One region of the Shewanella baltica genome, then DNA from elsewhere that is predicted to be linked to it. Evidence: predicted binding sites of a transcription regulator. Region 1 holds the regulator's gene; each other region holds the start of a gene.
What was found. Region 1 encodes LexA, which represses DNA repair genes until DNA is damaged. Its sites were predicted from a motif close to TACTGTATNNNNATACAGTA; they were not measured.

Region 2: the regulator LexA is predicted to act here: its motif matches at 2,412-2,431, upstream of umuD (translesion error-prone DNA polymerase V autoproteolytic subunit).
Region 3: the regulator LexA is predicted to act here: its motif matches at 3,475-3,494, upstream of DYH48_RS08040 (YebG family protein).

The regions. Positions count from the first base shown of each region.
Region 1 is NZ_UGYM01000002.1:4,612,166-4,618,925, reverse strand. It holds gene ctaD (cytochrome c oxidase subunit I) at 1-559, opposite strand, end outside; gene coxB (cytochrome c oxidase subunit II) at 569-2,125, opposite strand; gene DYH48_RS20645 (cell division inhibitor SulA) at 2,528-3,040, opposite strand; gene lexA (transcriptional repressor LexA) at 3,037-3,657, opposite strand; gene plsB (glycerol-3-phosphate 1-O-acyltransferase PlsB) at 3,818-6,241, shown strand; gene mtr (tryptophan permease) at 6,241-6,760, shown strand, end outside.
Region 2 is NZ_UGYM01000002.1:1,887,209-1,893,968, reverse strand. It holds gene DYH48_RS08540 (AraC family transcriptional regulator) at 1-688, opposite strand, end outside; gene DYH48_RS08535 (SLC13 family permease) at 769-2,160, shown strand; gene umuD (translesion error-prone DNA polymerase V autoproteolytic subunit) at 2,446-2,865, shown strand; gene umuC (translesion error-prone DNA polymerase V subunit UmuC) at 2,862-4,136, shown strand; gene DYH48_RS08520 (ribosomal protein uL16 3-hydroxylase) at 4,351-5,508, opposite strand; gene DYH48_RS08515 (3'-5' exonuclease) at 5,728-6,354, shown strand; gene DYH48_RS08510 (LacI family DNA-binding transcriptional regulator) at 6,499-6,760, opposite strand, start outside.
Region 3 is NZ_UGYM01000002.1:1,768,562-1,775,321, reverse strand. It holds gene prc (carboxy terminal-processing peptidase) at 1-1,747, opposite strand, end outside; gene proQ (RNA chaperone ProQ) at 1,776-2,405, opposite strand; gene msrC (free L-methionine (R)-S-oxide reductase MsrC) at 2,688-3,146, opposite strand; gene DYH48_RS08040 (YebG family protein) at 3,164-3,463, opposite strand; gene DYH48_RS08035 (paraquat-inducible protein A) at 3,671-4,303, shown strand; gene DYH48_RS08030 (paraquat-inducible protein A) at 4,305-4,922, shown strand; gene DYH48_RS08025 (PqiB family protein) at 4,909-6,760, shown strand, end outside.

The DNA of each region.
Region 1 (6,760 bases):
CTATGGTTACAATCACGTTGATTGCACCCATGATCGAACTTATCCCCATGATATGAATAGAGAACACGAAGAGTGCCGTGCTGTCAGGACTATAAGTGGTAGACAGTGGCGCGTAGAAGGTCCAACCAAAGTTAGGTCCGCCGCCTTCCATAAACAGCGAGCTGAGTAGGATGGTAAAGGCGAAGGGTAAGATCCAAAAACTCCAGTTATTCATCCGTGGCAGCGCCATATCTGGCGCACCAATCATCATAGGGATCAGCCAGTTTGCTAGCCCAGTAAAGGCGGGCATTACCGCGCCGAATACCATGATCAGCCCATGGACTGTGGTCATTTGGTTAAAGAAGTTGGGCTCGACCAATTGTAATCCGGGCTGAAAGAGTTCAGCGCGGATCACCATGGCCATAGCACCACCGGTTAAAAACATAATGAAGCTGAACCATAAATACAAAGTACCAATGTCTTTATGGTTGGTGGTTAGCACCCAGCGCATGATGCCCTTTGGCGCACCATGATGATGGTCATCATGGGCTGCGGTTTGATCTTGAGTCGTTGTGCTCATCATAATCCCCTACTGTCCATGGCTTGCGATATCAGCAGGTTGCACTGTATCGCCGGTATTGTTGCCCCAAGCATTGCGCTCATAGGTAATGACTGCTGCGAGTTGCTGTGGGCTGAGTTGTTTGCCAAATGCCTGCATAGCCGTGCCCGTTTTGCCGTGCATCACAATATCGAGATGATTGGCGACGGGCCCAGTGGCGATAGCACTGCCAGCGAGGGCGGGGAAGGCCGGTGGTATGCCAGCTCCCGTTAACTGATGGCAGGCCGCGCAAGTGGTGGTGTAGACAGTTTCACCTTCGGCCATCAGTGCCTCATGGGTGAGCGTGGGGAGACTCGCCGGATCGACTATGGTTGCGGAGTCGACAACTGCTGCGGGCTCAGTTGTAGGTGCGGGAGTTGGGGCCGTGTTGGCTGGTGTGGTAGCAGGTGCCTGTGTGCCAGCACTGCCGTTCATATGCTCGTTGACGTCTTTGGCCTGCATAGCATCGCCAGTATTATTGCCCCAAGCATTACGCTCATAGGTAATCACAGCGGCAATTTCTTGTGCAGTCAATTGCTTGCCAAAGGCTTGCATGGCCGTCCCTGTTTTACCGTTGAGCACAATTTCAAGGTGGCCGCTGAGCGGCCCTGTTGCTATCGGGCTGCCTTTGAGGTGTGGGAATACGCCTTGTAAACCCTCGCCATTGGGCTGGTGGCAGGCTGCGCAGTGCCCGAGGTAGACTTGCTCACCTTGGGCCATCAGATCCTCTTTGCTAAGGGTCTGTGATAAAGCGGCTTGAGCGGCTTCTGCCGCCGCACCTGCGGCTTGTTTTTGCTCTGTAACCCAGGCTTCAAACTCGGCTTCGGGTAAGGCTTGCACTACGATCGGCATAAAACCATGATCTTTACCGCAAAGTTCGGCGCACTGACCACGGTAAATACCGGGTTTGTCTATGCGAGTCCAAGCCTCATTGATAAATCCTGGGTTGGCATCTTTCTTCACGGCAAAAGCAGGTACCCACCATGAATGGATGACATCTTCAGAGGTCATCAAAAAGCGGATTTTGCGATTTATCGGCAGAACGAGTGGCTTATCGACCTCCAATAGGTAGTGTTCACCCTTGGTTTCGGTACCGTCGATTTGTGCTCTAGGGGTTGCGAGTATGCTGTAAAAATCAATGTCTTGATCGAAATAGCTGTAATGCCATTTCCATTGGGAACCCGTGACTTTAACGGTCAGATCGGCGTCGCTGGGATCTTCCATCGCAATTAAGGTTTTTGTCGCAGGAATCGCCATTAAGATCAAAATGATAAATGGCAGAATCGTCCAAGCGATTTCAACTTTAGTGCTTTCGTGAAAGTGGGACGCGACAGCGCCTTTGGATTTTCTGTGGTTGATCATGGCGTAAATCATCACGCCAAAGACCACAAGGCCAATGGCGCAGCAGATATACAAGATGGTCATGTGCAAGTGATAAACCTTGCCACTGATCTCGGTTACGCCAGGGGTCATGTTGAACCGCATGTCCGCGGCGGCCAACGGTGGTGCGAATAACACCACGAGTAAACAATACAACAATTGCTTCACAAGACTTCTCCTCTGCCAATTGCGAATAGCAACTACAAAGAAGAGCAACACAGTAAGTCTCAACTCTATGCAAACTCTTCAGTTCCCAAAAAAGCTTTTTTGACTTCAACGTGCGTTGGCGGCTGTTACTTTTAATTAAGTATTATTACTGCTGGTATTAGCCACGCTGGCACATACGACTGAAATAAATCTGTTCTCTATTTTTAGTGGCATTTTGAACGCGATAACGGCTCGATTTATTTGCCACGTGCGGCGATATATCATCGCCGACTAAACCAACCATACTTGCTGTTTAAATATTGATCAAGATCACTTATTTATCTAATTGTCTGAAAAATTGCCAAAAAAAAGCCTCACATTCATAGGCGAGGCGGCTTTCAAGGTAAAAAATTAAATGAATATTTAATGCACAGCGCTAAAAAAAGATTGTTGGCCGAAGAGGCTACCTTGCTCAATGCGTACGTCGCCATGTAAGTGACTGTTTACGTCTTCTAGCACTATGCCCATGGCGCGGGCACTTTTAGCGACAATTTGCAGGCGACGATTATCGCGTGCATCCAATGATTGGGTCCAAGTAATAACCGCACTGGACGTACCACTTGTTAAGGCTTTTTCCATCGCCCACAGGGTTTCCACTTCATCTTTCGCGTGCACCAGCAAGACTCTATCCATACGCACGCCAGCGTTGGCGAGCATTTGTTTGTAGCCAATACTCGGCGGGTTGATGAGCACTAACCAACGGCCCTGTTGGCTTAACTGGGCGAGTTGCGCGCTCAGATGGATTAATTCTTGGCGACCTTGAGTCTTAGTTGGCATGCAGGCGATAGGTGCATGGTGCCAGTCATAGTCGGCATCACGTACTTCATCGAGCCACAAGCCCGGATGGCGGGGTGCATTGCCAAGTAGTTTGTTCATAGCCAATCTCCATTACGGATCACACCGACGGCGAGTCCTTCAATTGTTAAACTTTGATAGCCTAAATCCACTTTAATCGGTGAATAGTCTTCATTTTCGGCGTGTAGATAGACCACATTACCTTTTTTTTCGAAACGTTTAACAGTGACATCGTCGTCGACTCTAGCGACAACCACTTGACCATTTCTAGCTTGTTGTACTTTATGAACTGCCAGCAAATCTCCTTCGAGAATGCCAATATTCTTCATGCTGTCGCCTTTAACCCGCAGTAAAAAATCGGCGGCGGGATGGAACATGCTGGGGTCGACTTGGTAGTACTGTTCAACATGTTCTTGGGCGAGAATAGGTTCGCCAGCGGCTACTTGACCGATAAGCGGTAAACCTGTTTCAGTTACTTCTTCGACTTCCGCAGTCAGACGAATGCCCCGCGATGTGCCTGGCATGATCTCAATGCAGCCCTTTTTCGCCAACGCTTTAAGATGCTCTTCAGCCGCATTGGCGCTCTTAAAACCTAAACGGGTCGCGATTTCTGCCCGAGTGGGTGGCATGCCAGTATCGGCAATATTTCGTTTAATTAGCTCTAAAATTTCAGCTTGGCGTGGCGTCAAAGGTCTCATGGTGTTTCCTGTTTTTCTATACAGTTACTGTTAGTATATACAGTATTATTTGCAGCGCAAGTATTAACCACTTTTTAGCTATGTTGGAGAGAATTAGCGAATATTACCCATAGTCTGGTATTCTACCGGGCTAGTAAACGTACTTAATTGCATAAGAATAATGCCTAAACACGACTCTCTTTGGTTGAAATCATTACGCTGGATCCAAAAACACTTAGTGCACACTATTGTTGTGCCTCAGGATCCCTTTGCCGATCTTAATCTGGATGCCTCCAGACCCCTTGCTTATGTGATGAAAACGGAATCGCTGAGTGACATCGCTGCTCTGAGCGAAATAACGGCTAAGTTAGGACTACCGAGCCCCTATGAGCCTTTAGTGGCAAATGGTGTGATTGCGCCTCGGGTTGTCTGCCTTCAAGGGCGTAAGCCGCTGTTTGGCGAGCGTGCCGGTAACGAGCCTTTCCTCGAATGCTTTATGCGTTTGTTGGCCGTGCATAAGGAACGCCCTGAATTAGACATTCAACTGGTGCCTGTGAGCCTGTATTGGGGCCGCACGCCAGGGAAAGAAGACGACACTATGAAGGCGGCTGTGTTTGAGCGGGAAAACCCGACTTGGCTGCGCAAGTGCTTGATGATTTTGTTTTTAGGTCGACATAATTTCGTACAGTTTTCAAATGCGGTATCCCTGCGATACATGGCAGACGAACACGGCACTGACATGGGGATTGCCCATAAATTAGCGCGGGTCGCGCGGGTGCATTTCCGTCGTCAACGTAAGGTGATGACAGGGCCTGTGCTGCCAAATCGCCAAGCACTGTTTCATTCGCTGCTCAAATCTGAGTCGTTGCGTAAAGCGATTCAAGAAGAAGCGGCCAACAAAAAGATTTCTGAGACCCAAGCGCGCGAGACGGCTATTGAGTACCTTGATGAAATCGCTGCAGATTACTCAGATAGCTTAGTGCGTATTGCTGAGCGTTTCTTAACTTGGTTGTGGAACAAGCTTTACAGCGGGATCAACATTAAAGGCGCCGAGCAAGTTCGCCAGTTGCACCATGATGGCCACGAGATTGTCTATGTGCCTTGCCATCGCAGCCACATGGATTACCTGCTGTTATCGTATATTTTGTATTATCAAGGCATGGTTCCGCCGCACATTGCAGCCGGTATTAACCTCAACTTCTGGCCCGCTGGACCTATGTTCCGTCGCGGTGGTGCCTTCTTTATCCGCCGTAGTTTTAATGGCAACAAGCTGTATACCGCAGTATTCCGTGAGTATTTAGATCAACTGTTTGCGAAAGGTTATTCGGTGGAATATTTCTCCGAAGGCGGCCGCTCACGTACCGGTCGTCTATTGGCGCCAAAAACCGGCATGATTGCTATGACGATGAACAGCGTGCTGCGCGGTATCGAGCGTCCAGTCACACTAGTGCCTGTGTATTTAGGCTATGACCATGTGATGGAAGTGGCGACTTACCATAAAGAGTTAAGTGGTAAGAAAAAGAAAAAAGAATCTGTGTGGCAGGTGTTTGGTGCGATTCGCAAACTTGGTAATTTCGGCCAAGGTTATGTGAACTTTGGCGAGCCGATTACTCTGCAAAACTTCTTAAATGAGCGCGCGCCAAACTGGCGTACTGAGTTGGCCGATGATCCTGAGCAAAAACCAAGCTGGTTAACGCCAGCGGTAAACGTGCTGGCAAATCGAGTGATGACGAATATTAACGATGCGGCGGCGGCGAGTTCGGTGACCTTGACGAGTTTAGTGTTGCTGGCCACAGATCAAAATGCCTTAGAGCGCAGTCTGCTGGAACGTCAGCTTGATCTGTATCTGACCCTACTCAAAAAAGTGCCTTACACTACTTATACTTCGGTTGCCGAAGGTGATGGTAAGCATTTAGTGCAGCAAGGTTTAGAGCTGAATAAGTTTGTTGTTTGTGCCGATCCTTTAGGTGAAATCGTGTCTATCGAGGCGAGTCAGGCTGTGTCCATGACTTACTATCGTAACAATATCATCCACTTATTTATTGTACCGTCATTAATTGCGAGTTGTTTAACGCATAATGAGCAGATCCCGCGTCAGCAAGTGGTGTCAATCGTTGCCGATTTTTATCCACTGCTGAAAGCCGAACTCTTCATGGGCATTAAGGATGTACCTGCCTATGTCAATCAAGTGCTGGATTTCTTCATTGAACAAGGGTTAGTGGTTGAGACTGATACCTTAACCGTCGTGCCTGAGCACACTAGCCAACTATTATTGTTAGCCAGTTCAGTAAGCGAGACTCTGCAACGCTATGCCATTATTTTCAATCTGTTAGCGAACAGGCCTAAGATGGAGCGCTCAGAACTTGAGTCTGAGAGTCATCTACTCGCCCAGCGTTTAGGCGCTTTGCATGGCATTACCGCGCCTGAGTTCTACGATAAGAAACTTTACGGCACCTTGAGTGTTAAGCTCAAAGAATTGGGCTATCTAGCGGATAACCAAGATAAGTCCAATATCAATCGCATACGAGATCAAGCCAATAGCTTATTACGTCCGTCAGTGAAACAAACGATAGTGGCGAGTGTCACCGCGGAGCATACAGTTTAATGGCAAATCATATGAATGCGGCTAAGCATAAGCCCGCAGGTAAGTCCTTGCTCGGCGGCGCCATGATTATTGCCGGCACGACCGTAGGCGCAGGGATGTTTTCTCTGCCCGTGGTCGGTGCAGGTATGTGGTTTGGCTATTCGATTTTAATGTTATTGGGCATTTGGTTTTGCATGTTGATGTCGGGCTTATTGTTGCTCGAAACCAATTTGCATTTCGAACCCGGTGCCAGCTTCGATACTTTAAGCAAGCAAACTTTAGGGCAGTTTTGGCGGATAGTGAACGGCGTTTCTATCGCGTTCGTGCTGTATATTTTGACCTATGCCTATATCAGCGGCGGTGGTTCGATTGTGAATCACAGCTTGCAGGGCATGGGAATTGAGTTGCCGCAAAGTGTGGCAGGGCTGGTGTTTGCCATAGTATTGGCGAGCATAGTGTTGATCAGCACTAAGGCCGTGGATCGCATTACCACGATTATGCTCGGCGGTATGATCATTACCTTCTTCCTTGCTATCGGCA
Region 2 (6,760 bases), 2.7 Mb from region 1:
CTCCTTGGCTTAAGCTTTCAAGCGAATTTAACAAACGAAACCTTTGCCGCCATTGTCGATAAGTGAGCCCAGTTTCAGCTTTGAATAGTCGTTCAATCGTTCTCACACTCGCGCCGCCCATTTCGGCTAACTCGGTCAGGGTGTAATTCACTGTTGGGTGCCGGATCAACTTTTGGATCAAGCGGCTGAGTCTTGGATCTGAGCCTGCGGGTAAATGAGCATCTAGGCTGTCCAGAGTTTCGAGCTCATCAATGGCAACCAAACCCAGCCGATGCAGTTGTCCACTGCCTAAAAGGTGTGAACTCTCACAGAGTTTGAGCACCAGTTCGCGCATCAGCGCTGTCATCGTCACCATCACCACTTTTGTATCCTGTGGCCTAACATCATAGCTAGGATCAATATAGATATTGCGAGTGTGGGCGTGGGTTTCGCTGTTCACTTGATGGGGCAAATTGCAGGGGATCCACACCGCATGGGTTGAAGGTACCACCCAGACGGCATTGTCGCTGCGGACACGTAACAAGCCTTTCGCGGCCCAAAGTAGCTGCCCCCGCGGATGAGAATGAGGCTCGATGCCCGCTTCCGCCGCCATATTGCGAGTATGGGTTAGCACAGGTCGATTGGCATCTGTGATAAACGCCACGTCACTGGGCGTTAATAATGTCGCTTTAGGAACAGGTTTTGACATATTACCCTCTTAAAACGCCAAACTAAGTCAGCTATCTTAGTTGGCATCTTTTACGTATTCAACCCAATAGGTCGGTAAACATGAAACGTTTTATTGACGTTAAACCGCTAGCGTTTTTCAGTGCACTGTTGATCGCTACTTTACTTGCACTTTTTCCGCTGAGTCAGCATCCCGCGGTGTTTTCCTATAGCGGTGGCGTAGTATTAGTGACCTTAATGTTTTGGAGTACAGGTTTTTTCCCGCCCTTTATGGCGGGATTAATATTTTTTGCCCTTGCCACCATTTTCAAACTCATTGAGCCGAGTGTACTTTTTTCAGGATTCGGCTCGACTGCGGTGTGGTTAATCATTTCAGGGTTTGTGATTGGCAGTGCCATCACTCAGTCTGGTTTAAGTCGCAGAATGGCCAGTTTGATTGCCCCCATACTGACCTCAAGTTATCCACGCTTGATTGCGGGTTTGGTCTTTAGTGCCGTGCTGCTTGGCTTTGTGATGCCCTCATCCGTTGGCCGTGCGGTGGTCATGGTGCCAATTGGTATGGCGTTAGCTGAGCAAGTCGGTTTTGCTCGTGGTAGTCATGGGCGGATAGGCATTGCGACCGCCTTGGCACTGGCGTGTAACATGCCCAGTTTTGCCGTGTTGCCCGCGAATATTCCCAATATGATATTGGCGGGTTCCAGCGAGAATCTATTCAATATCCATTTTGGTTATACCGAGTATCTCTTACTGCATTTTCCAATCCTTGGTTTGCTCAAATCGATATTGATTGTGGCGCTAGTCGTCTTCCTATTTCCTGCAAAAATAGATGAAAATCGGCCTGAAAGCGTTATTGAAACAGAAGCTTATAATCTTGGTATGCAAAAGAAAGTCACAGTATTACTTGCGATAACTTTACTGTTTTGGGCGACAGACTCACTGCACGGGGTCAATCCGGCGTGGGTTGGACTGACCACAGCTATCTTGTTATTGCTCCCCAAATGGGGAGTGCTTGAGCCTAAGAGTTTTAATAGTTCGGTGGATTTTGCGACCGTCATTTTTGTCGCGGCGGCCTTAGGTCTAGGGGCATTGGTCAATCAATCTGGACTTGGCACTGCGCTAGGCCAATTGTTCAGTGAATGGCTACCATTGCAGCAAGGGGCATCGTTCCTGAATTTCATGTCGTTATCGCTGATGGGGACGCTGACGGGATTGGTAGCAACGGTTCCAGGTGTGCCGACAGTGTTGTCCCCCATGGCGGCAGATTTTGCCAATGCAACTGGCTTCTCCACCCCTGCGGTATTAATGACGCAGGTGATCGGTTTCTCAACCGTAATTTTTCCTTATCAGGTTGCCCCGTTGATTTTGGCGATGCAATTATCCCAAGAGCCCTTAAGCAAACTACTTAACATCACCTTACCGCTGGCGGCAATAACGCTCGTTGCACTGATCCCACTGGATTATCTGTGGTGGCTATGGCTCGGTTGGATTAACTAAATTGCGTTAACTAAAGCGGGTTAACTAAAGTGCGTTAACTAAATTAAATTGACGAAACACTCACCCTTGGCGGTATTGACGCCGCCAAGGGTGCTTTAGAGCAGCCATCATCAATTGCCCAGCACTCGGCACTCATCGCTCGACAGCGCATACAATCATCACACAGCATAAAACAAGTTCGTCTTTGCGCCAGGGTCGATAACACAACTGTCTCCACATAAATTCTTTCGATAAGTTTCATTGTTAGACTATACTGTTCATACGTACAGTATATTGTGATTTATTATGATGATCCTAGGCCGCTTCACCAAACATACCCAATATCGGCTCTCGCTATTTAGCTCCTTGATTGCCGCAGGATTTCCGTCACCAGCCCAAGACTATGTAGAACAAACATTAGATCTCAATGAGTTATGCATCAAGCATCCCGCCGCCACGTTTTTTGTCAAAGTCCAAGGGGATTCGATGATCGAAGCGGGGATTTTCTCCGGTGATATTTTAGTGGTGGATCGCTCATTACAGCCGGCCCACGGAGATACCGTTGTCGCAGCAGTCAACGGCGAGTTTACTGTAAAGCAATTACAGCTGCGCCCTGTGGTGCAATTGCTGCCACGTAATGCCTTATTCTCCCCGATTGCCATCAATGATGAGTCAGAGTTAAACATCTTTGGGGTGGTGACCAACGTAGTGAAAAAGCTCAAATGACGCCCTCATTATTTGCCCTCGTCGATTGCAATAATTTTTATGCCTCCTGTGAGCGGATGTTTAGGCCAGATTTAGCTGGCAGGCCGATTGTGGTGTTATCCAATAACGATGGCTGCGTCGTCGCCCGCTCGGCAGAGGCAAAACAACTTGGCATCAAGATGGCGGTGCCTGTGTATCAAATCGTAAACCAGCTCCGCCAGCATCACGTCGCGGTATTCTCCTCCAACTATGCACTCTATGCCGACATATCAAATAGAGTCATGACCACCTTAGAACAAATGGTACCGAAAGTAGAAGTGTATAGTATTGATGAAGCGTTTTTAGACCTTTCTCGTCTCGATAAATGTATTGATATTCATCAGCTTGCCTTAGATATTTATCAACGGATACCGCAGTGGATTGGGATCAGTGTTTGCGTCGGCATTGGACCGACAAAAACTCTCGCTAAACTGGCAAACCATGCCGCGAAACGTTATCCCGCGACGCGGGGCGTGGTTGACTTGCGCGACCGTGAACGCCAACGACGGCTGATGGCGCTTATCCCTGTCGACGAAGTCTGGGGAATAGGCCGTAGGCTTACAAAACGCTTGAACATCATGGGCATAAATACCGCGTTGCAATTGGCGGATGCGCATCCCAAGCTTATCCGCGACACCTTTTCTGTCACCGTTGAGCGCACGGTACGCGAACTTAACGGCATTGCCTGTGATGACATACAAGAGGTCGCCGCCACTAAGCAACAAATTATCAGCTCCCGCTCCTTTGGCAGCCGTATTGATAATTTAGAAGCGATGCAACAGGCAATCAATGAATACACTTTTAGGGCCTGTGAAAAACTGCGCTCCGAGCGCCAGTACGCTAAAGCGATGTCAGTATTTGTGCGTACTAGCCCTTTTAGCGATGCAACTCCCCAGTACAGCAAATCACTGTCGGGCAGTTTAGTTCGCCCCAGCAATGATACGCGTGATTTTGTCACCCTTGGCCAAAGCCTACTGCAACGTATTTGGCGTGAAGGTCATGCCTATGCAAAGGCCGGTGTCATGTTAGGGGATTTTTCTGGTGCAGGCGTGTTTCAGCTCGGATTATTCGATGACGTCACGCCTAGGCCTAAAAGCAAGGAGTTGATGCAGTTACTCGATAAAGTTAACCACAGCGGTCATGGAAAAATTTGGTTTGCAGGACAAGGTATTGACCCGACTTGGGGAATGAAGCGTGAGCAGCTTTCCCCTCGTTACACCACCCAATGGGCACAATTGCCCATAGTGAAATAATCAACAAATCCAGTGGCTAAATGACCATCTGCGAATTACAGAACCCACCTAACTCTAAACTAACTCTAAACTAACTCTAAACTAACTCTAAACTAACTCTAAACTCCATATAGCACTAAAACCCATCTAGATCTAAAAAACATATAGCGCTAAGCCCGTCGAGCGTTAACGCTAAAACGGTATTAACATATACCAAGCTTTGTCTCATTCCGCCTTAACACTCTTCATCGCTGAGATCTTCAAAGTACCAGTAGCCTAGATTCACCCACTCGGTAAGTTGCGTGAGCAAATCAGCATGGGCTAACCAAGGGGCTAAGGCAGCTTTATCCAACTGATTACTATCACATAGTAATGGGATCACTGCGGCCAATTCGGCTGAAAGCTGATACTTATCACCATTAATATAGACAACGCCCTGTGCCACATTGATATCAAAATACAAACAGCGCAGCCCGCCGAGGCGAATAAGCGGCTGCTCATCGAGCCAAGCGAGCACTTCGTCTTGCGTGATGTCCAATGGCTCATCGGGTAAATCTAAGGCGCATTTTGACTGAGTTAAATAGCGGCCCGAAAACTCGCTCACCAGTTCATCGGTCAACATATTAGTCAGTTGGGTGCGTAACCGCGCTAAATCGCCATTATCGACACAACCACTGCGGGTGGTCAGCTCGCGGTCTGGATCTGAAATCTGCTGTGCGCCTAAATCCTGTTCAGACAAATGATCGGCCAAAGCACTTATCATATCTTTGGCGGAGGCGGTGCGATAACCCACTGAAAAACTTAACGACTGTTCTAAGGTTATGCCGTCATGGGGGAATCCAGGGGGAATATAAAGGATGTCGCCAGGCAACAACTCAGTATCGATAATCGGGTCAAAGGCTTCGGTGTGCAGCAAAGCGGGATGGGCGGCAAACTCTTTGTGCGGCCCCAGATCGCCTACGCGCCAACTGCGACGTCCCGAACCTTGGCAAATAAACACATCATACAGATCGATATGCGGCCCCACGCCACCGCCTTGCGTCGCAAAACTCACCATCACATCATCTAAACGCCAGCGCGGAATAAAATCAAAGCATTGGATCAAGGCTTCCGCATCGGGCACCCAGTTATTCAAGGCTTGGACTATTAAAGTCCAATCCCGTTCTCCGAGATGATCGTAGGAATCGAAGGGGCCAAATTCCGCCTGCCATTGGCCTGCTTGTTGGTACACCCGCCGAGATTCCACCAGCTCATCCATGGCTAAGCCAGCTAATTCTTCAGAAGAGACTAAATCTTGAAAATGCTTGAATCCTTGGCGGATCACCAAAGGTTTTTTCTGCCAATATTCTGCTAAAAATTGCGCGGGCGTTAAGCCGTTAATATCGAGTTGCATGGGTTGCTCACAAACCAAACTGTTATTCATAGCAGCAAATGCTAACAGGAAGCGAAACCAAGAAAGCTCGACCGGATCAACAAAGCATTAAGTCTTTTGTCAGCATCAATGTGATAGTGAATTTACTAACGTATTGAATTACAATCGGCTTATCAAAAAGCATTTCGCCACAAACAGCGCTAATGCTGACACATCATTTATTGAGTCCATGTAAGATCTATGCCTACATCAGCTGCTAACACTTTGGTCGTGCTCGACTTTGAAACCACGGGGCTGTCGCCCAATCAAGGAGATCGCGCGATTGAAATCGGAGCTGTGCTGATTGAAGACGGCGTGATCACCCAAAGATTTTCTGAGTTAATGAACCCAGGATTTAGAATAAGTCGCTTTATTGAGGACTACACAGGGATCAGCAATCAAATGCTCAGGGACGCGGCGCCCTGCAATGAAGTGATGGCGCGTTTTGCCGACTTTATCGCCGATCACAATTTAGTTGCCCACAATGCGGCGTTCGATCAACGCTTTTTAGATGCGGAGTTTGCCCAAATTCGCCATCGTTATCTTGGGCAATTTGGCTGTTCCTTGCTGGTGGCGAGACGTTTGTATCAAGCGGCACCCAACCATCAGTTAGGTACTTTAGTGCGTTATAAACAGTTGCCAACCGATGGCACTTTTCACCGCGCCTTAGCCGATGCCGAAATGACCGGCCATTTGTGGCTAGCGATGCTGGCAGACCTTCAGCAAGAGTTCGGCGTCAATGCCCCTACCTTTGAGTTACTGCAAAAAATCGCTAAGAAAACCAAAGCAGATGTACCAAAGTTTTTGCGTCAATACGCAGGCAAGTGATCAAAGAACAACGCCGCTAAATGATAGTAAAAAGCCGATATATCCTAGGATTATCGGCTTTGTTCCATCAGCTTAGTTTCAACAGGTAAAATTAACGATTCAATCGGTTACCGACAAAAACATTATGCTAGCGGTAACGGCCATCTATAGCGACTTAAGCGGCGCGCTATCAATGCCGCATGAGCTGCGAACCACTAAGGTTGTAGGAATAAGCTGCGCACTCACCTCTTGCCCGCGGATAAGTTTGAGTACACTGTCGACTAAGATCTCACCGGCTAATTGGGTGTTCTGCTTAATAGTCGTTAATGGCGGATTGGCAAAACTCGCCACCGGAATATCGTCATATCCCACAACGGCCACTTGCTCTGGGACTGAAATGCCCTTTTCTTTCAGCGCCCGAATCGCG
Region 3 (6,760 bases), 2.8 Mb from region 1:
TGCGGTTAAGGTGCTTGGCCTCAAGGCTAGTCACTAACTCAGGCGTCACATCATTGAGCGTGCCATATTGTGCCATTGGCACTTTATCCCAAGGCAAGGCATTTTTCTCTTCAGCTTCGCCGTACTCACCTGGCTCTAACGCACTTGGGTAAGCAATGTTGGGTGTCACACCTTTAAGCTGTGTGCTGCCGCCATTGATCCGATAGAACTTTTGAATCGTGTATTGCACATGGCCAATTGGCTTTTCATACATGTCGTATATACGGCCTAAGCTCTTATGCTGCTGCACTGTACCTTTACCAAAGCTAGATTCACCAACAATCAGCGCGCGGTCATAATCTTGCAATGCGGCAGCAAAAATCTCAGAGGCTGAAGCACTGTAACGGTCAACCATCACAGTCAACGGGCCTGCATAACTGGTTTTGCCATCGTTATCACGGTGCGCAGACACACGGCCATCGGCATCACGAATTTGCACCACAGGACCCATATCGATAAAGAGTCCCGTCAGCAACACGGCTTCTGTTAATGCACCACCACCGTTACCTCTAAGGTCGATGACTATGCCTTCAACTTTGGCTTCGTTTAACTTCACTAGCTCTTTTTCAACGTCCTGTGACAGATTCATGTAGAAACCAGGAATATGGATCACACCGACTTTGCGATTAGCGTACTCGCCATCTTTAGGTTCAATCACCTTAGAGGTTGCCGCTCTGTCTTCAAGACGAATTTTATCGCGTACTAAGGTAACGTCGAATGGCTTAGCATTCGAACCGCCTTTCTTCGGTAAAATTTGCAGTACGACTTTACTGCCCTTAGGTCCTTTGATCAGATCAACCACGTCGTCTAAACGCCAGCCGATCACATCAACAATTTCACCGCCTTCTTGACCGACGCCGACAATCTTGTCTTCTGGCGACAGTTTTTCGCTGCCAGCCGCAGGACCGCCAGCAATTAAGCTTTTAATCACAGTGTAATCGTCTTCAAGTTGCAGTTGAGCACCAATCCCTTCAAGGCTTAAATTCATTTCCATTTGGAAACGTTCAGCATTGCGTGGTGACAGGTAACTCGTATGCGGCTCAATGCTACGTGAGAAGGCATTCATCACGCCTTGGAACACGTCTTCACTGTTGGTTTGAGTCAAACGTTTGATGGCGTTGTTGTAACGCTTTTGCAAGATCTCAACAATCTCAGGCCATTTTTTACCTGTGAGCTTCAGATTTAGCGCATCGTATTTAACACGTTGACGCCATAACTCATTGATCTCGGCTTGATCTTTTGGCCATGCCGCATCGTCACGGTCATACTCATAGGCATCGCCAGGGGCGGAGAAGTCCATCTCTTTATCCAGTAGGGATAAAGCATAGACAAAGCCTTCATAACGACGCTTTTGGACGATATCAAACATTTTATAGGCAGGCTCAAGTTCGCCAGAACTGAGCATGTCATCGAATTGGGTAGCATAAGGTTTAAAGCTATCGACATCCGCTTGGGTTAACACATTGCGGCGATAGTCTAACTGCTGTAGATAACGGTCAAAAATTTGCGTAGAAAAGGCATCATCAAGATTAAATCTATGATAATGCGAACGAGTGTATAAGTCCGTTACCCTTTTGCTCGCGACCTTATGTTGCGCTTCCTGCTTGAGAGTGGGTAACTCGCTGATTTGAATCGTGGGTGGTACGGCCCAAGCCGAGAATCCGACAAAAACAGTGGCGATCGAGGTAGCCAAAGTGAGTTTTCGCATCAACAAGTTACTCCGTTTTAAAAAATGATTACAGCAGGATATGTTCTGCTCTAACTTTAATCGTTAGGCCACTATCAAGCTGAACATGAATATCTTCCTTATTAATATCAGTAATCACACCGGCTACGGGTGTCATACCTAACTTAACATTGACGCGTTGTTTTTTCGTTAAATCAGTCAATTGTGCTTGGACATAATTTACGACTGGCGCTGCTGCTTTAGGCGCAGGCTTAGCAGGACGCTCAGTTTTAGCACGTTGAGGAACAGCCACCTTTTTAGGTGCTTTCTTCGCCGCAGACTTAGGTGCGAGTGCTACACGTTTCGCTTTAGCTTTATCCTGACTTTCTTTCAACATGGCTTGAGCATGGTCAATGTGCTCTTGCTCTAACTCGCCGCAAGGTTCGCCATCCAGATTAACGCGTTGTGCGCCCGCTTTAACGCACTTTAAATAGCGCCAGCTGCTGGTGTAACGTCTTAAGGCAACTCTGAGCTGAGTTTTACTGACTTTAGAATCATCAGCCAACCTTTCAGCCAAATCTTGAAACAATCCGATTTTTAATGGCTTAGTTTCACCTTCAGCAATAAAGCACAAAGGAAATGTTTCATACAAATACGCCAAAATTGCATTGGTGTCGGTCAACTTTTCTGTTGATTCCATCATTACTTCCACAGTCAAAAAGGGACATCGATTCGAGGTGATATATATCAACTTCTTACGTGTCGTTTATCTTCGTTAAACTCAATATTGAGTCAACGTACAAATTAGCATCCTAGCCGCGTTTACTAAAGTTAAAAAAAATATACCTTAACAAATTTTTACAGCTCAAAACACTAAGCTTATTCATTGCATGCCAATCAAACCAGCTTAATGCGTGCAGGCGCATATTATAAGGCGCACGCCACCGATTGCGACTATGAATTATGCGTTATTGTACGCAAATTAATCAAATAGGCAGTTTTCAAAACTTTTAACCAGTAATTCCAGCCCCTTTTGGTCTTCTTCGTCGAAACGATCGAAGATTGGGCTGTCAATATCGAGCACGGCAACCACGTTACCTTGAGCACAAACTGGCACAACGATTTCAGAATTACTGGCAGAATCACAGGCAATATGGCCATCAAATTGATGAACATCGGCCACTCGCTGGGTTTGATTGGTGAATGCCGCCGTACCACACACGCCTTTTCCTAACGGAATACGTGTACAAGCCACTTTACCTTGAAATGGGCCTAATACGAGTTGTTCGCCACGCATAACGTAGAATCCCACCCAGTTCAGCTCAGTTAAATTATCATTGAGTAAGGCTGAAAAATTCGCCATTGCCGCAACAAGGTCGTCTTCCCCTTCCAACAAGGCCAAGGCTTGACGGTTAAGTGACTCATAAAATTTCGATTTCATTACATTTCCTAACAATTTTATTCTGCTGCTTCGGTCTTTTTAGCCGTTTTTTTCGCAACAGGTGGATTCGTTGGCGTACTATTAACCTGAACGACACCTTTAAGCAAGTTCGTCAGCTCATCTTTATTGTTAGCAAAATAGAATGCGAGCTTTTCGCCCACGCTTTCATCTATACCTAAATCAGCTTTTTGAATGAAGGGGATAAGGTTATCGGCGATATCGAGCATCTTATCGTAGGCATCAGCCTCCTTCTTAGATGTGAATGTCATCTTTTCAACCCCTTCTCTGACCACGACAAACTGTGTTATTACTGCCATGACTGCCCTCGCACTGTTTTTATATACAGTAACTAGAGTGACATAGATTGAACTTGTGATGCAAGTGTTCTGATTAATCTGATATTATTAGCGTACTTTCGTTGCCAAGATTATAAAGCGCTAGACTGTGCAGAAAGGCTGATTAGCACTACACTTTGCACCGATCTCGCTGTTATTACTCCTATTTAGGCTAATATATATTTTTATATGCATGAAAACGCAGCAGAAAATTCAGTAATCCTTTGCCGTTCCTGCGATTTAGCAGTCCGCAAACGTGCCTTGCCAAGCGGTGTCAGAGCCCTTTGCCCCCGTTGCAGTACTGCACTTTATGACACTCCTTACTGCTCTGTAAATGGCATGCTCGCCCTATGTATCTCGGCATTAGTGTTTTATTTTCCTGCCAATTTTTTACCCGTACTCGAAATTCACTTTTTCGGCAGTATTCGCACCACCACAGTTTTTCAGGGCGCGTTTGCAGTATTTGACCAAGGTTATTGGGTTGTAGGTTTAGCCGTGCTTGCCGCCGCTGTGATTGGTCCAGGCTTATTACTATTGTCGATACTGACGCAGATTTTGATTGTGAAATGGGGACTGAGTCGTCTTTTTTGGCGTAACTCATTAAAGCAATTATTGAAGTTTCATGGCGTATTGTCGCAGCTCACTATGCTAGAAATTTATGTGATCAGCTTTTTGGTTTCATCGTTCCAGCTTTCTGATTTTTCGGATATTTATTTTGGCATGGGCACATTTTGCTTCACTATGTTGTTTCTCGTGACTTTGTTTCTACAAAGAGAGTACGACTTAGAGCACATGTGGACTTTATTGGAAGGTCATCGCTGATATGAAGCAACAAGGTAAAGATATCGGCCTGTGTCTGTGTAAGGTCTGCCGCCTGCTCAATAGTAGTGACCTCAGCCACTGCCAGCGCTGTGAAGCTGAGTTGCAGGTCAGGGACTATTCTAGCCTGCAAAAAAGTTGGGCTTTGTTGATTACCGCTGCCATTTTGCTGGTGCCTGCAAACATTTACCCTATCACTATGCTGACCAACCAAGGGCAAGTGCGGCACGACACCATTTTTTCGGGCATTTTGCATCTAGTGCATTCAGATATGTTGCCCATTGCCGTGATAGTTTTTACTGCCAGTATTTTAGTGCCATGGATTAAAATCATCGGCTTATCCATTTATCTGTGTGCGATCAGCTTTGATATTCCGATTTCAAAAAAGAAATTGATGGTGGGTTTTCACATCATCGAATGGATTGGTCGTTGGTCAATGCTCGATTTATTTGTCATCTCAATCACAGTGGCATTAGTGAATATGGGACAACTACTCGACGCTAAACCCGCGCCTGCAGCGACCGCATTTGCCTTGGTTATTCTGTTAACTCAGTTAGCCGCAAAAGTGTTAGACACTCGTTTACTCTGGGATCGATTGGAACCTCAAGATGACACAAATTGAATCGCCGAAAGTTGTAAAGAAAAAACTCTTTTCGCCCATTTGGCTGCTGCCTATTGTCGCGTTAGCATTGGGTGCGTGGCTGGGCATTAAGAGCATTAAAGAATCGGGCGTTGAAATTCAAATTCACTTTCCGAGCGCCACTGGGATTGACGTAGGTAAAACCTTAGTCAAATACCAAGGCTTGACTGTCGGTAAAGTCAAAGACATAGGAATAGATGAAGATCTCAAGGGCGTAAACGTTAAAGTCATGATGGACTACCGTGCTAAGCCTTTCTTAAATAAGGAAACTCTCTTCTGGCTGGTCACCCCTAAGGCCAGTATCACAGGTGTTGAAGGCTTAGATGCGTTGTTTTCGGGTAACTACATCGCGATTCAACCGGGCAAAGGTAATGCGTCAACCTTCTTCGAGGCTGAACGCCAACCGCCGCCGATGCAAATCGGCTCAGAAGGTGTGATGGTCGAACTGACCTCAGACAAACTCGGTTCGTTGGATGTTGGCTCGCCAATATTTTTCCGCCAAATCCCCGTGGGCAGTGTGGTCAGCTATCGTTTAGATGGCAATCAAAGGGTCATCATCAGTGCCTTCATTCAAGAACAATACGCGCGATTAGTGAAGAAAAACTCTCACTTTTGGAACGTCTCCGGCGTTAAAATTGATGCATCACTGACTGGGGTTAAAGTCAGCTCTGAGAGTTTGGCATCCATTCTGGCTGGCGGCGTGAGTTTCAGCTCTGACGATAAAGCAGATATTGCCAAAAACGGTGACATTTTTTCGCTTTATGATTCAGAAACCACAGCCCTTGGCGGCATAGAAATAAACCTGACCATGGCTGATGCTAACGGTGTCGACAAAGGCACTCGTATTGTTTATCGCGGCATCAATATCGGCAGCATTTTAAGCAAGCAACTCACCGCCAATGGCGTAATAGCCGTGGCTAAGTTTGAACCTCAATACGGTTCACTGCTAACTAACGACGGCGTGTTTTGGCTTGAAGGTGCCGATATTTCCCTCTCAGGCATTAAAAATCCAGAGCGTTTACTAACGGGCAGCGTGATCAACTTCCTGCCGGGTATTAATACAAAAACGGCGATGCCAAGCAGTTTTGCCTTACAAGCCAAAGCCCCTGATTTACTGCAATCGAAGAAGCGTTTCTTGACCTTAACCTCAGCCGAAAACATGGGCATTTCAGCGGGCGCCGAAGTTCGCTTTAAGCAAATCCCCATTGGCTCAGTACTTGCGGTTAAGTTAACCAAAGATTTATCGGCGGTGGAATACCAACTCGAGTTACAACCTGAGTTTGCTAGCCTAATTCGCAGCGACAGCTATTTTGTGCCTGAGTCGGCATTAACAGTAAAAGCATCACTAGAGGGCGTGTCAGTCAAAGCAAGGGACTTTACGACGCTCACTCAAGGTGCGGTTAGCTTGATCCAAGGCCACAGCGATACGCCACTCGCCGCCAACAGCGCCCTCACCTTGTTTAGCTCAGTGGATGCCGCGACAGCCTTCTATGATCGTCAGCAACAAGTACATCTGACCTTAATCAGTCAAGATGGCGCCGATGTCAGCCAAGGCTCACCGATTTACTATAAAAAGATGCAAATTGGCACAGTTGACTCTGTGAACTGGCAAAGTAAGACCGAAGACTTTGCTATCAAGCTCGCTATCGACAAACAGTTCCAGCCCTTGCTGAAAAAGCCGAATGTGTTCTGGCGTAACAGCGCCGTGGATATTAGCGCCAGTCTTGCGGGCATTGATGTTGCGGTCGCACCGCTTCAAGGAGCATTAAAGGGCAGCATCAGTCTGGGATTGCTTGATAGCAATGACAAAGCCAGCAATG